DNA from 2 places in the Paenibacillus sp. PastF-3 genome. Region 2 is predicted to be linked to the other one. Evidence: riboswitches for the same ligand, from Rfam matches in the RefSeq annotation. Region 2 holds a riboswitch; the other holds the start of a gene.
The links. A riboswitch is a leader RNA that binds a small molecule or an ion and turns the genes downstream of it on or off. The one in region 2 is predicted to bind thiamine pyrophosphate.
Positions count from the first base shown of each region.

Region 1: another riboswitch for thiamine pyrophosphate. It lies ahead of M2444_RS00470 (ABC transporter ATP-binding protein); the one in region 2 lies ahead of M2444_RS12415 (ECF transporter S component).

Region 1 is NZ_JARXWM010000001.1:99,950-106,043, reverse strand. It holds gene M2444_RS00485 (amino acid ABC transporter ATP-binding protein) at 1-455, opposite strand, end outside; gene M2444_RS00480 (amino acid ABC transporter permease) at 470-1,138, opposite strand; gene M2444_RS00475 (amino acid ABC transporter substrate-binding protein) at 1,190-2,026, opposite strand; TPP riboswitch at 2,250-2,353, shown strand; gene M2444_RS00470 (ABC transporter ATP-binding protein) at 2,393-3,283, shown strand; gene M2444_RS00465 (ABC transporter permease) at 3,264-4,037, shown strand; gene M2444_RS00460 (ABC transporter substrate-binding protein) at 4,034-5,068, shown strand; gene thiM (hydroxyethylthiazole kinase) at 5,109-5,903, shown strand; gene thiD (bifunctional hydroxymethylpyrimidine kinase/phosphomethylpyrimidine kinase) at 5,925-6,094, shown strand, end outside.
Region 2 is NZ_JARXWM010000005.1:146,390-152,483, reverse strand. It holds gene M2444_RS12425 (energy-coupling factor transporter transmembrane component T family protein) at 173-964, opposite strand; gene M2444_RS12420 (ABC transporter ATP-binding protein) at 906-2,402, opposite strand; gene M2444_RS12415 (ECF transporter S component) at 2,399-3,034, opposite strand; TPP riboswitch at 3,143-3,254, opposite strand; gene M2444_RS12410 (hypothetical protein) at 3,348-4,142, opposite strand; gene hflX (GTPase HflX) at 4,739-6,004, shown strand.

The sequences.
Region 1 (6,094 bases), on a different contig from region 2:
GCTACCCGTTGCTGCTGACCACCTGACAGTTGATGCGGATAAGCATCCGCTTTGTCCGCCAAGCCAACTTTAGTTAATAACTTAAGGGCACGTTCGCGTGCTTCGTCCTTGGATCGCTTCTGGACCGTCACCTGCCCCTCCATTACATTGCCTAGTGCCGTCATATGCGGAAAAAGATTATAGGACTGAAAGACCATCCCTGTTTTTTGACGTAACGCCAAAATGGACTTCTGGGGGATTTTCTTGTTATCCGTGAAATTAATTTTAATATCACTGAGCGATAAGCTTCCTTGATCAGGGACTTCAAGCAGATTAAAGCAGCGTAAAAGCGTTGTTTTGCCTGAACCCGATGGGCCAATAATGACCAGCACCTTGCCATGCTCCATTTCCAGATCAATGCCCTTTAATACCTGCAGCTCACCGAAGGATTTATGCAAATTAAGTATTTCAATCATAATTGTCTCCCCCTTTAGCTCGCAGAGTAACGACTCAGTCGTTTCTCCAAGTAGTTTTGCAGTGCTGACAACACAGAGCAGAACAATAAGTAGAATAATCCGGCTTCCGTATACACCAGCAGAGGCTCATACGTTGTAGAAGCTACCTGCTGCGCAGTTCTAAACATCTCCGTATAGGTAATGATTGCTGCCAATGAAGTGTCTTTGACTAAGCTAATAAAGGAATTCGATAACGGCGGTACAGAAACACGGGCAGCTTGTGGCAGAATAATGCGGCGCAGTGCCTGGGTACGAGTCATCCCAACGGAGAAAGCCGCTTCCCACTGACCTTTATGTATCGACAGAATAGCCGCACGGATGATTTCCGATGAATAAGCCCCTACACTAAGCGTAAATCCAATGGTCGCGGCTATGAAAGGGTCGAGCACAATTCCCACTGCCGGCAAACCATAAAAAATAATAAACAGTTGTACTAACAATGGGGTTCCACGAATGACCCATACATAAAAGCGGGCGATTAGCTTCGGAAGTATCCACGGGGAGAGACGAGCCAGTGCTGTCAATATCGCTAAGATCATTCCCAGTGCAAATGATATCAATGCCAATGGAATGGTAAAAGCCACCCCAGCTTTTAGCAGGGGTAGCAGTGAATCTAAGAAAATTTGTATTTTGCGGTCATCCATTTTTAGACATCCTTTTTTGGCTCCAAGCTGGTTAGCTTCTGAACCCTTGAATTATTTTGAAACGTCAGCACCAAAGTATTTCTCAGAAATCTTTAAGTACGTGCCATCGCTCTTCATTTCAACAATTGCATCACTAACTGCTTTTACCAACTCTTCGTTGCCTTTTAAGAAAACAGCTGCGCTTTGTGAACCGTCTGGAATCTCATCTACTACTTTAATTTTTACATCAGGCTTTTGCTTTTTCAGGTCTAGATAAGACAAACCATCATTTACAGTCGCATCAATACGGCCTGAGGTCAATAGGTCCATCGCTTGATTGAAGCCATCTGTAGCTACAATTTCAGCCCCGTTCTCACGGGCGATATCAGACAGGTTACTGGTCAGAGATTGTCCGGCTTTTTTCCCCTTAAGATCTGCAAAGGTTTTGATATCCTCATTGTTTTCACTCACTATCAATACCGCTTTAGATACGATATACGGTTCGGAGAAATCATATTTCACTTTACGATCTTCATTAATGGATACTTCGTTAAAAATAACATCAAACCGCTTGGCATCCATCCCAGCAAAAATACCGTCCCACTGTGTCTCAAAAAACTCTGGTTCAACACCGAGACGCTTCGCTACTTCCTCAGCAATTTCTACATCAAAGCCGGTCAGTTTGCCCGAAGCGTCATGATAAGTAAAGGGTGCATAGGTCCCTTCTGTTCCTATACGCAATTTGCCGCTAGCTTTAACAGCTTCCAGACTGTTTTGTGCAGTGGCTGTATTTCCAGCATTCGTTCCAGCTGAAGAATTCTTAGACGTACCGGTATTCGAATTATTGCCGCAGGCCGCTACAAACACCACGGTTAACGCCAATAGAATAGTTAAACTTAGTTTTTTCATAATTAATTCCCCTCTCTTTACCCGGAATTCATCCGGTAAATTGTATACTACACTGGCCGCTGTATACCGTCAATGATTTTTTCCGATTATATACATCGGAATTGTAATATTAGGTAAATCTCTACCCTTATATTACCCAATCTTAGAATAATCCTTCACAAGATCCTCTCTTTACATCTCAGAAAGATATGGTATATTTATAAACAAATTAAATATGGACCTGTTATTTCACTAGGGGAGTCGGCCGACTGAGACGGAGCTTCAAGCTCCGGACCCTTGGAACCTGATCTGGATCATACCAGCGGAGGGAAGTGGAGCAGAATTTTCATCCCATGCATTTTAGTGTTCCTATGCAGAATGAACTTTTTGACCCATTTATTTCCCTTCGGAAATGAATGGGTCTTTATTTGTTTACAATCAATCACAAAACTTAAGCATACAAGAAGTTTATCCATCACAAAACGTTTAGGAGGTTCGATCATCACGACAATCCTATCCATTCAAGGCTTAACCTACTCTTTTCCGGAATCTGAACACCCCCCTGTATTTGCAGATCTATCCTTAGATATCAGCAGAGGAGAGTTTGTCTCGGTCATTGGGGCTAGCGGATGCGGAAAAAGCACGCTTTTCAAAACTATAGCAGGCTTGCTCGAACCCACTCACGGGCAAATAATAATTCATTCGAACCCGTCATCCTCTACTCGCTTAGGTCAGATCGCTTACATGCCTCAGCAGGATTTGCTGTTGCCTTGGAGAACCGTGCTCGACAACTGTCTTTTGCCCTGGGAGATTAAACCAACGTTTAGCAAACAACAGACGATCTCTCGCATTCAAGAAATGCTTTCACGTTTCGGTTTAGCCGATGTAGAGAGGGCATATCCCCATGAGCTGTCGGGTGGCATGAAACAGCGAGTCGCATTTCTACGAACGCTTGTAGCTGGTGGCGGGGCCGGTCTTATGCTGCTAGATGAGCCGTTTGGAGCGCTCGATGCTATGACCAAACGTGAGATACACCGTTGGCTATTGGAGCTTTGGGATGAGCTGGGTCAAACAGTGATGCTCATCACCCATGATCTAGAGGAAGCGCTATTACTAAGCGATCGGATTTATTTATTGTCTGGAGGAATCCATAGCGAAATCCAGGAGATTGTCGTTGATTTACCGAGGCCAAGACATTACAAGTTGAACTATGAACCCCGGTTTATAGCGTTGCGGGAAGAGTTGGAGCGGAGACTGTATGCAGCCCATATCTTTTAAAAAATATGTAAACAATTACGTTCCCTTCATTCTATTGCTGTTGTTCATTCTTGTGATCTGGGAGTCAGCTGTTCGTCTTCACTTGATTCCAGCCTTTATCCTACCTGCACCTTCTTCAATAGGCATCGCATTGATCGAACACAGGCAATTACTCAGACCGCATTTATTGACGACATTGCAGGAAATATGCGTAGGCTTTGTTCTCTCAGTTATTTGTGGTGCACTGCTGGGCACCGGAATGTACTTGTTTCGTCCCCTTGAAAAGGCCATCTATCCGTTCCTTATTATCAGTCAGACGATTCCGTTAATCGCGCTATCCCCCATTTTTATTATGTGGTTCGGGTATACGCTATGGAGCAAAGTGGCTGTTGTGTTTCTAACTGCTTTTTTTCCAGTCGTTGTGAGTACATATGACGGATTTCGTACAAGTGGTCAAGCCTACAAAGACTTATTGTTAACATTTGGCGCCAACCGCTGGCAACTGCTCGTTAAAACCCAAATCCCGCTGGCGCTGCCCTCCTTTTTCTCAGGACTAAAGCTATCCATTGTGTACTCCGTGATTGGAGCGACCATCGGCGAATGGCTCGGCGGAAGCAAAGGACTCGGTTACTTTAGCCGAAGGATGGCCGGAAATTTGCAAAGTGCCGAAATGTTCGCCGCTGTATTTCTGTTGTCCGCGCTTGGTATAGTGTTGTTTCTAATGATAGCTCTGCTCGAACCATTATTTTTAAAGAAAAGAGGATCTAAACAATGAATGATTTGAATTTCCAAAGAAAATGGCTTATTCCCGTATTTCTCATATGTTCAGTCCTAATCTTCACCAGCTGCGGAAAAGCATCCAATGTAAGCAATACTCCTGCTAATTCATCTAATAACGAAATTAAACAAACGCACAAGCTGACGATTATGCTCGATTGGTATCCCAATGCCGTTCACTCTTTTTTATATGCTGCTGAGCAGAATGGTTATTTCCAAGAGGAAGGTCTGGACGTAGAGATCCAAATGCCCGCAGACAGCAATGACGCACTGAAACTTGTAGCAGCGAATCAAATCGATTTAGCGCTTAGTTATCAGCCTCAGGTGCTCATGGCACGCAGTGAGAACATTCCAGTACGTTCGATTGCTGCGATTGTGAGACATCCGCTTAATCATTTAATGGTACCTCAGACTGGAGACATTCATAGTCCCAAAGACCTCACAGGTAAACAGATTGGGTATTCTTCCATTCCTCTTTATGAAGCCATGATTCGTACGATGATCCAAAACGATGGGGGTGACCCTAAGGCCAGCAAATTAATCGACGTAGGCTTTGACCTTATTCCGGCGATTGCGACGGGGCAAGTGGATGCCATTATGGGAGGGTTCATTAACCACGAACAATTAATCTTGGAAAAAGAAGGGCATTCCGTGAACTCGTTCAACCCCACGGATTACGGAGTCCCTGATTATTACGAGCTAGTACTTGTCGCCAGCGATCAAGGAATACAAAATTCTGAGTCCTATTTCAAAAAGTTTCTAAATGCAATTACTAAAGGACAACAATTTGTGCAGGAGAATCCGGAAAAAGCGTTGAATTTGCTGCTTGCACACGAAGATGAGACCTCTCCACTTGATAAGCAAATTGAAGAGAAGAGTCTGGCTATTCTACTACCGCTAATGAATGCGGGTGACCAAGATTTTGGATATCAAGAACCCGCGTCTTGGGAGAAGGTACGACAGTGGCTATCAGACAATGATTTACTGTCTACTGACATCAAAGCTGAGGATGCTTTTATTAATCTTTAAACATTAGCTATTCGCCCATAAAACTTGAGGAGGAATTATCATGTGTTATCTATCCAAAGTACGGGAATTCAATCCCTTGATCCACAATATCACCAATATCGTGGTAGCGAATTTTTCAGCCAACGGTCTTTTAGCGCTTGGAGCCTCCCCCTTTATGGCGGATGCTCACGAAGAAGTGGCAGATATCGCCGCATTTTCATCTGCCGTAGTTCTGAATATCGGCACACTGAATGACTACGCCATTCAATCTATGGTGCTCGCGGGACAATCTGCGAATAAGCACGGCGTTCCCTTAGTTCTTGATCCAGTGGGTGCGGGAGCCACTGCTTATCGAACAGCTGTCACTCAAAAGCTTGTGAATGAGATGCAAATTACCGCTCTACGTGGCAATGTGGCTGAAGTTGCCAATGTCATTGGTGAGAGCTGGTCTATCAAAGGGGTGGATGCTGGTGAAGGTGAGGGCGATGTCGTCGTCTTGGCTGAGACTGCTGCGCGGAAGTTAGATTGTGTGGTTATCATCACCGGAAAAGATGATGTCATCACAAATGGAGATAACACCTACATTGCCAGCAATGGTCACCCTATTCTAACAAAAGTAACGGGAACCGGTTGTTTGCTAAGTGCAGTAGTCGGTGCATTTCTTGCGGTAAGTGAAGGAGCATCTCTTGAAGCAGCAGTCGAAGCTCTCTCCTTCTATGGAGTGGCTGCTGAAATCGCCGCTGAACTAACGGCTGGACAAGGTCCGGGGAGCTTTCAAATCGAGTTTCTAAATCAATTGAGCTTGCTCACAGCTGAAACTTACAAAGATAAATCAAAAATTAAACAACTCAGATAACAACCCTAAGGAGTGAACAGAATGACTATATCCAAAGCTTTAACTATAGCCGGCTCGGATAGCGGTGGTGGCGCTGGCATCCAGGCAGATCTAAAAACCTTTCAAGAGCTTTCTGTATATGGCATGTCCGCACTCACAGCTGTGACAGCCCAAAACACACTAGGAGTTCAGGGCGTATTTCCGTTGACACT
Region 2 (6,094 bases):
TTTCAGATACTCAAGAAGATGCTGGATAGTGTAGCGAAAGATTTGTTTAATCCAATAAAAAGGCAGAAACTCTTTATATCCGAGTTTCTGCTTTTTTTGTTACTGAACGATGGCATAAGATCAGAATCATTCTCTAACCACCAACGAATCTGTGCATGTCATCCTTTACGGCTTAACGAACATCGGTAATGTCCGCGTAAGGCCATTCGATTCCGGCCAGGAATGCCAACCAGAATACGCCGACCGCATATGCGGTGAATAGGACGTCGCGGTACGTAAAGCCAATAACATAATAATAAGTTCTCTTGGCCTGCCCGGAAAACCGCTTCGCCTCCATAGCCACCGCGATTCTATGGGCGCGTCGTATGCTTTGGGCAAGCAAAGGGATCGCGTATCGTTGCAACAGCTGGTAGAAGTTAAATATCCTCCCTCGTTTGCGTATTCCCCTGACTTTCAATGCGTGGTGCAAGGTCTGGAATTCTTCTGCGAGAATAGGCACCAGCCGCATCGCGGCCAAGAAGCTGTAAGCATACTTAGCCGGTAATCTCCCCTGCTGCATTAAGGAGTAGAAGAGGTTTACCGGCCTCGTCGTCAGACCGAACAGAAGCCCGACCGACGCCATGCTCAGTGCCCTGAACCCCAGATGCAGCCCTCTGTAGAAGCTTTCTTCCGTAATGTTCACTAATCCCCATCGGACCCACTCTGTCTCTCCCTTGCCGAAGAACATCATCCCCGTAGATGTAGACACGAACATCAGCAAGAAAGGGGAGGTGTATAACAGCAATCTGCGCAATGGGTGCCCGGACCACGGAAGCAGCAGCATCGAGCCGATGGCTACGTTCACCATGACGTTAAAGTCGTGGATGAGAATAATTGCCGCGAACCAGAGAGAGAACAGAACGATCTTAAGCGTAGGATTGACGCGGTGTAGCCAGGTTTCCCGGTGGGGAAAGGTCAATAACATCAGTAAGTCTCCCGTCTTCGATTCTCCATGACGCTGTGCAGAAATTTTCTACGATCCGCGCATCATGCGTGACCATAATAATCGAGGCTCCCGCCGAAAGCAGCCGCTCAAGCTTCTCGAGCAAAGAGAACGTATTCCGTGCGTCCAGCCCAAAGGTCGGCTCGTCTAGCAGCAATATGTGTTGCCCTTTTACGATCGCCGTCGCGACGCTTAATCGTCTCTTCTGCCCCATCGACAGCTGATACGGATGCCGCGAGGCAACGTCCTCTAAATAAAGTTCTTCCATTAGCTTATACGCCTTCGCACGCCGAATTTCGCAATGAACGCCATCCAGCAACAACGAATACTCGATCTCTTCCCGTACCGAATGTGTTACAAATTGAAATTCGGGGTTTTGAAAAACGAATGCGATATGCTCGGCCGCTTGCGCAACATGCTCCGCTTCCCGGCCTGCTATCTTGCATATCCCTTCGGTCTTAATCAGTCGCATGATCGAGAGCAGCAAGGAGCTCTTACCCGCTCCGTTATGGCCGATGATCCCGATCCATTGACCAGGGGTGACGATTGCCCTCCCTACTTCGATGACCGCCCTGTTCCCTCGTTTCCCGCGAAACCTGTCCATTTCCAGATAGACATCTTCCCGATCGTTTGCGTTTGAATAACGAGTAATGCAGTCTGACCTCCGGGATTTATTCTCGATATAGTCCTCCCAGACGCCCGGATACCAAATTCCGTATTCTTGTAGCTCTCTCCTTTTAGCTGAAAAGATTTCCGTCGGCGATCCGTCAGCGATAACTACTCCTTCACGGGATAACACGACGATCCGATCGAAAAAGTCGATTACGCCTTCGATCTTATGTTCAATGACGATCAAGGTAATGCCTTCGGACAGGCTTCTGATCGCAGACCATACCAGCTCCGTACCCTCGCTATCCAACAGCGCTGTCGGTTCGTCCAGGAAAATCACTTCTGGCTCCATAGCCAGAACGGAAGCTATGGCTAATCGCTGTTTCATCCCTTGCGATAACGATTGGATTGCGATATGGATATCAGGAATTTTCAAGCCGACTTGAGCGAGATAAAGGCGGATCAGACCTGCCATTTCTTCGCGGGGGACGCGCATGTTCTCGAGAACGAAAGCCATCTCCTCGTCCACATATGGCATACAGAACTGCGTATCCGGATCTTGGAATACGTATCCCCATCGCTCGGGAACAAATGTCTCTTCAGCGATCATCGGAACTTCGATCGAACCGGGAATCAAACCGCTCAACACCTGCAGCAGCGTCGACTTCCCGCATCCGCTCGGGCCGAGCAGCAGCGTCTTCTCCCCCTGGTGGAAAGAAAGGGAAATGCCCTTGAACAACAAGGAGTCCTCTCCGGCAAACTTAAGCTTTAGGTTCTTAACTCTCGCAGCTATGGAGACTCCAGGCGTCATAGTCGTGTCAATGCGTCATAGTCCGCCTTGGACGCCGGTCTCAACACTTTGGTTACGCCTGTGAGCTCAAGCGCTTTGGACAGTCCGAAGGCGAAGATACCGGCGATGACGATACTTCCGAGTCCCCTCAGTCCGATCAGCAGCGTATAGTTCCAAGCGGACAACGATTCAATGTAACCGTAGCCGAAATCCAGCACCAACGAACCCGCCGCCGCCGCGAGCGCGGCCAGCGACGTGACCCAGACGTTCGCGTTGCGATAGAGGAAAATCGCGAAGACTAACTCCGCGCCCAATCCCTGCAACGCGCCGTAATACAAGGTCGAAAGCCCCCATTCACTGCCCAATAGCGCACTAACGGAAGCCGCCGCAATCTCAGCCAGAAGCGCCACTCCCGGCTTGCGGATGATGAGAAACGCGAACGTCCCGGCAATGAACCACATGCCGTATATCGTTTGCTCCGCATGGGTACCCAGCGGTTTGACCACGTCGTACATCGGTCCCCAGATTTTATAGATAATTCCGAATACGACCGCGATCACGATGGTTACCAGAATATCAGTCAGCTTCAATCCCCGTGACCTCGTCCCTTTGTCTTGTTGTCCTTGCCTTTGTCCTTGCTTAGCTTGTTCCATGCTTCAACAACTTCCCTTCTAGGTTCTTGGATTCGTTGCTCGCATGATGTGAGTAATTTTAAAAAGCCTACCCATTCATGGGTAGGCTTGCGCATGGCATCAAAAAAAAGGATGCTCGACAATAACGTCTCTACGCTGGCATTACCCAGATCAGATTGACGGTCAGCGGCATAAGGCCGCTATCTCAGCCTGACTTCATCAAGCACCCGTTTATTGCGATTCAACTTCCTATAACTTATATCATAAGTAAACTTTTTACAATATGATTTTCGTTCCTTGGGTATCCCTATCGCGGTATCTAAGTGTAGAACGCTCACCATTGCTCGGACATCTTAAAAGTGACGGCGAGATCATCATCACCTGAGAGTGAGTTAACTACCAAAGTAACCGGCTCATCCTGAAGCTCGTAAGAGAGCCGCTCGTTAAGCAAGTTAACGGCCAAATTCGCATACGCACCAGAGATCCCTGATCCTGTACCTTGCATAATCACCTTTCCACCCGTGACCGTAGTGCAGGTGTAATTGACAAGCAGTGCTGTGTCCGTAACAGGAATATCCGTAGTTGGTGTAGGGAAATTTTCAAATGTCCCATCCAGAGTTCCACCTGCAACGACCATATAACGCACAGGTCTCTTGGATAGAATATCTAAAGCAGCCGGTCTAATTTCAGCCGCAAGACCTTGTGGAATAGTAAAGGCAGGACTCCTCATAAAGCTGATCGCTGCGAAGTCAGTCGATGTAACCGATACGTTATCACGTATTTCCGAGGTTATACGGCTTACTTGAAACACATCCAGATTAACAGCCGTCCAGACACCGTTCACATCCACAAGAAAAACCTGAATCTTTAATTGCTCCTGTGAATACACAAAATTAAATTGAAATAAATCCTCTACAATAGGGTAGGTCTTACTTAACGTTTCCCGATATTGCAGCTCAAATAATTCTTCAATAAAGACTGTCTGATGACTTGCACTATTGGCTAAACCCGTTAAATAACAAGCCGCTCCAGCTGATCCATTGTTAACTACTTCGATCACAACTTGATCTATTGGACGGGTACCGTCGACAGGTAAATTAATGATTGTGCTTGTAGAGAGGACAGGCAATGTCTTCACACCTCCTATTCATATCAAATTATATCTATATGCTATGCAATCAATTTTTAGAATTCTTGGATGATATTAAAATAGAGAAGTGCTAAACAGATATAAAATACAGATTTGCCACCAAATAAAGGATGTGGTAAACTCGACTTAACTTTTTATGAACGGAGGGTTACGTGTGATAGATTTTATCCGAGTTAGAACTTTGCGCGGCTAATTGAATAGCGCTAAAGCTCTGCCCATGTGCAGAGGACTCAGGATAGGTCTACCCATTTAACTCCATAGAAGCCAACAAACTAATACGCCTTCGGTGTCCTTATAAGGACGGTAGCGTTTATGTGAGAATTATAAGGATAAAGTATATCGTGAAACTTATACTTTCTTATAATTTAAACCAACTGCTGCTCGTAAGGGATTAAGTTATCATTTCCCTACGCCCCAGCCGTTGTTTAATTTGATATATCTATGGAAGACCCTAATGTTGTAACGGAGATTTCCCCTTACACATTTGTCTGACGTCCTCTAACGAACCATAAGCACAGGCAGATGACCTGTGTTTTTTTGCGTTTACTATTTACTACTGGAGGATGAATAAATATATGGAACAACTACGAGAAAAAGCTATTATAGTCGGTGTCCAGCTACAAAACGAAACAAACTTCGCTTATTCAATGGAAGAACTCACTAATCTGGCAGCTGCCTGTGACCTAGAAGTTGTAGGAGAGCTTAGTCAGAAGGCAAGTCGGATCAACCCTTCCCACTATATCGGCACAGGCAAAATCCAAGAATTATCTGCTCTCTTAGAAGCGCATGATGCTCCTATTGTTATTTTTAATGATGAGCTGTCTCCTTCACAGATTCGCAATTTGGAGTCCTCTCTAGGCCGTCAGGTCATTGACCGGACGATTCTGATCCTGAATATTTTCGCAGAACGAGCGAAGACCAAAGAAGCTCAGCTGCAAGTGGAAGTAGCTAAGCTGCAATATATGCTCCCCCGATTAACAGGTCTCCGAGAATCTCTCGGCAGACAAGGTGGTGGTGCTGGGCTGAAGAACAGAGGCGCTGGTGAAACAAAGCTGGAGCTGGATCGCAGAAGAATTGAAGAACGGATTTCAGCATTACAGGTTGAGCTTCAACAGCAAGTAGCAAGGCGCCAAATTCAGCGGAAGCAGCGGCATAAGAATGAGGTTCCTGTCGTCTGTCTCGTCGGCTATACGAATACCGGCAAGTCCAGCTTAATGAATGTAATCGTGGAGACGTATCATCCAGGCTCTAATAAGCAAGTGTTCGCCAAGGATATGTTATTCGCTACGCTGGAGACATCCGTTCGGAGCATTGAGCTACCGGATCACAAAACCTTTTTATTAACAGATACCGTTGGATTCGTCAGCCAGCTTCCCCATCATCTGGTCAAAGCCTTCCGCTCCACGCTCGAAGAGGTGACCGAAGCTGACTTATTGATTCATGTAGTCGATATTTCCGATCCCCAGCATCAGCAGCATATGGCTGTCACCGATGAGACTTTGAGAGCGCTCGGTGCGGACCAAATTCCAACGGTTTATGCCTACAACAAAGCTGACCTAACGGACCTACCTTACCCTCACCTTGAGGGTGACAATGTCTATCTTTCCGCCAAACAAAATAGCGGGATAGCTGAACTTACAGATCTGATTCGCAGCCATGTTTTTACGGATTATGTACAGTGTCAAATTCTGATTCCATTTGATCGCGGCAATGTGGTCTCCTATTTTAACGAGCATGCCCATGTCCAATCGACTAGCTATGAAGAAACAGGCACAAGGCTTGAACTGGAATGCAGAAAATCTGATTTCGAGAAATTCCGCAGTGACTTTGTTCAGCTTTAGGCTATAAGACGCAGCAAAGGGGTTGTCCCATAAGTCATAAATGACTCAGGGACAGCCCCTTCTTCTACTTATTGGTGGAAGCGAACCCGG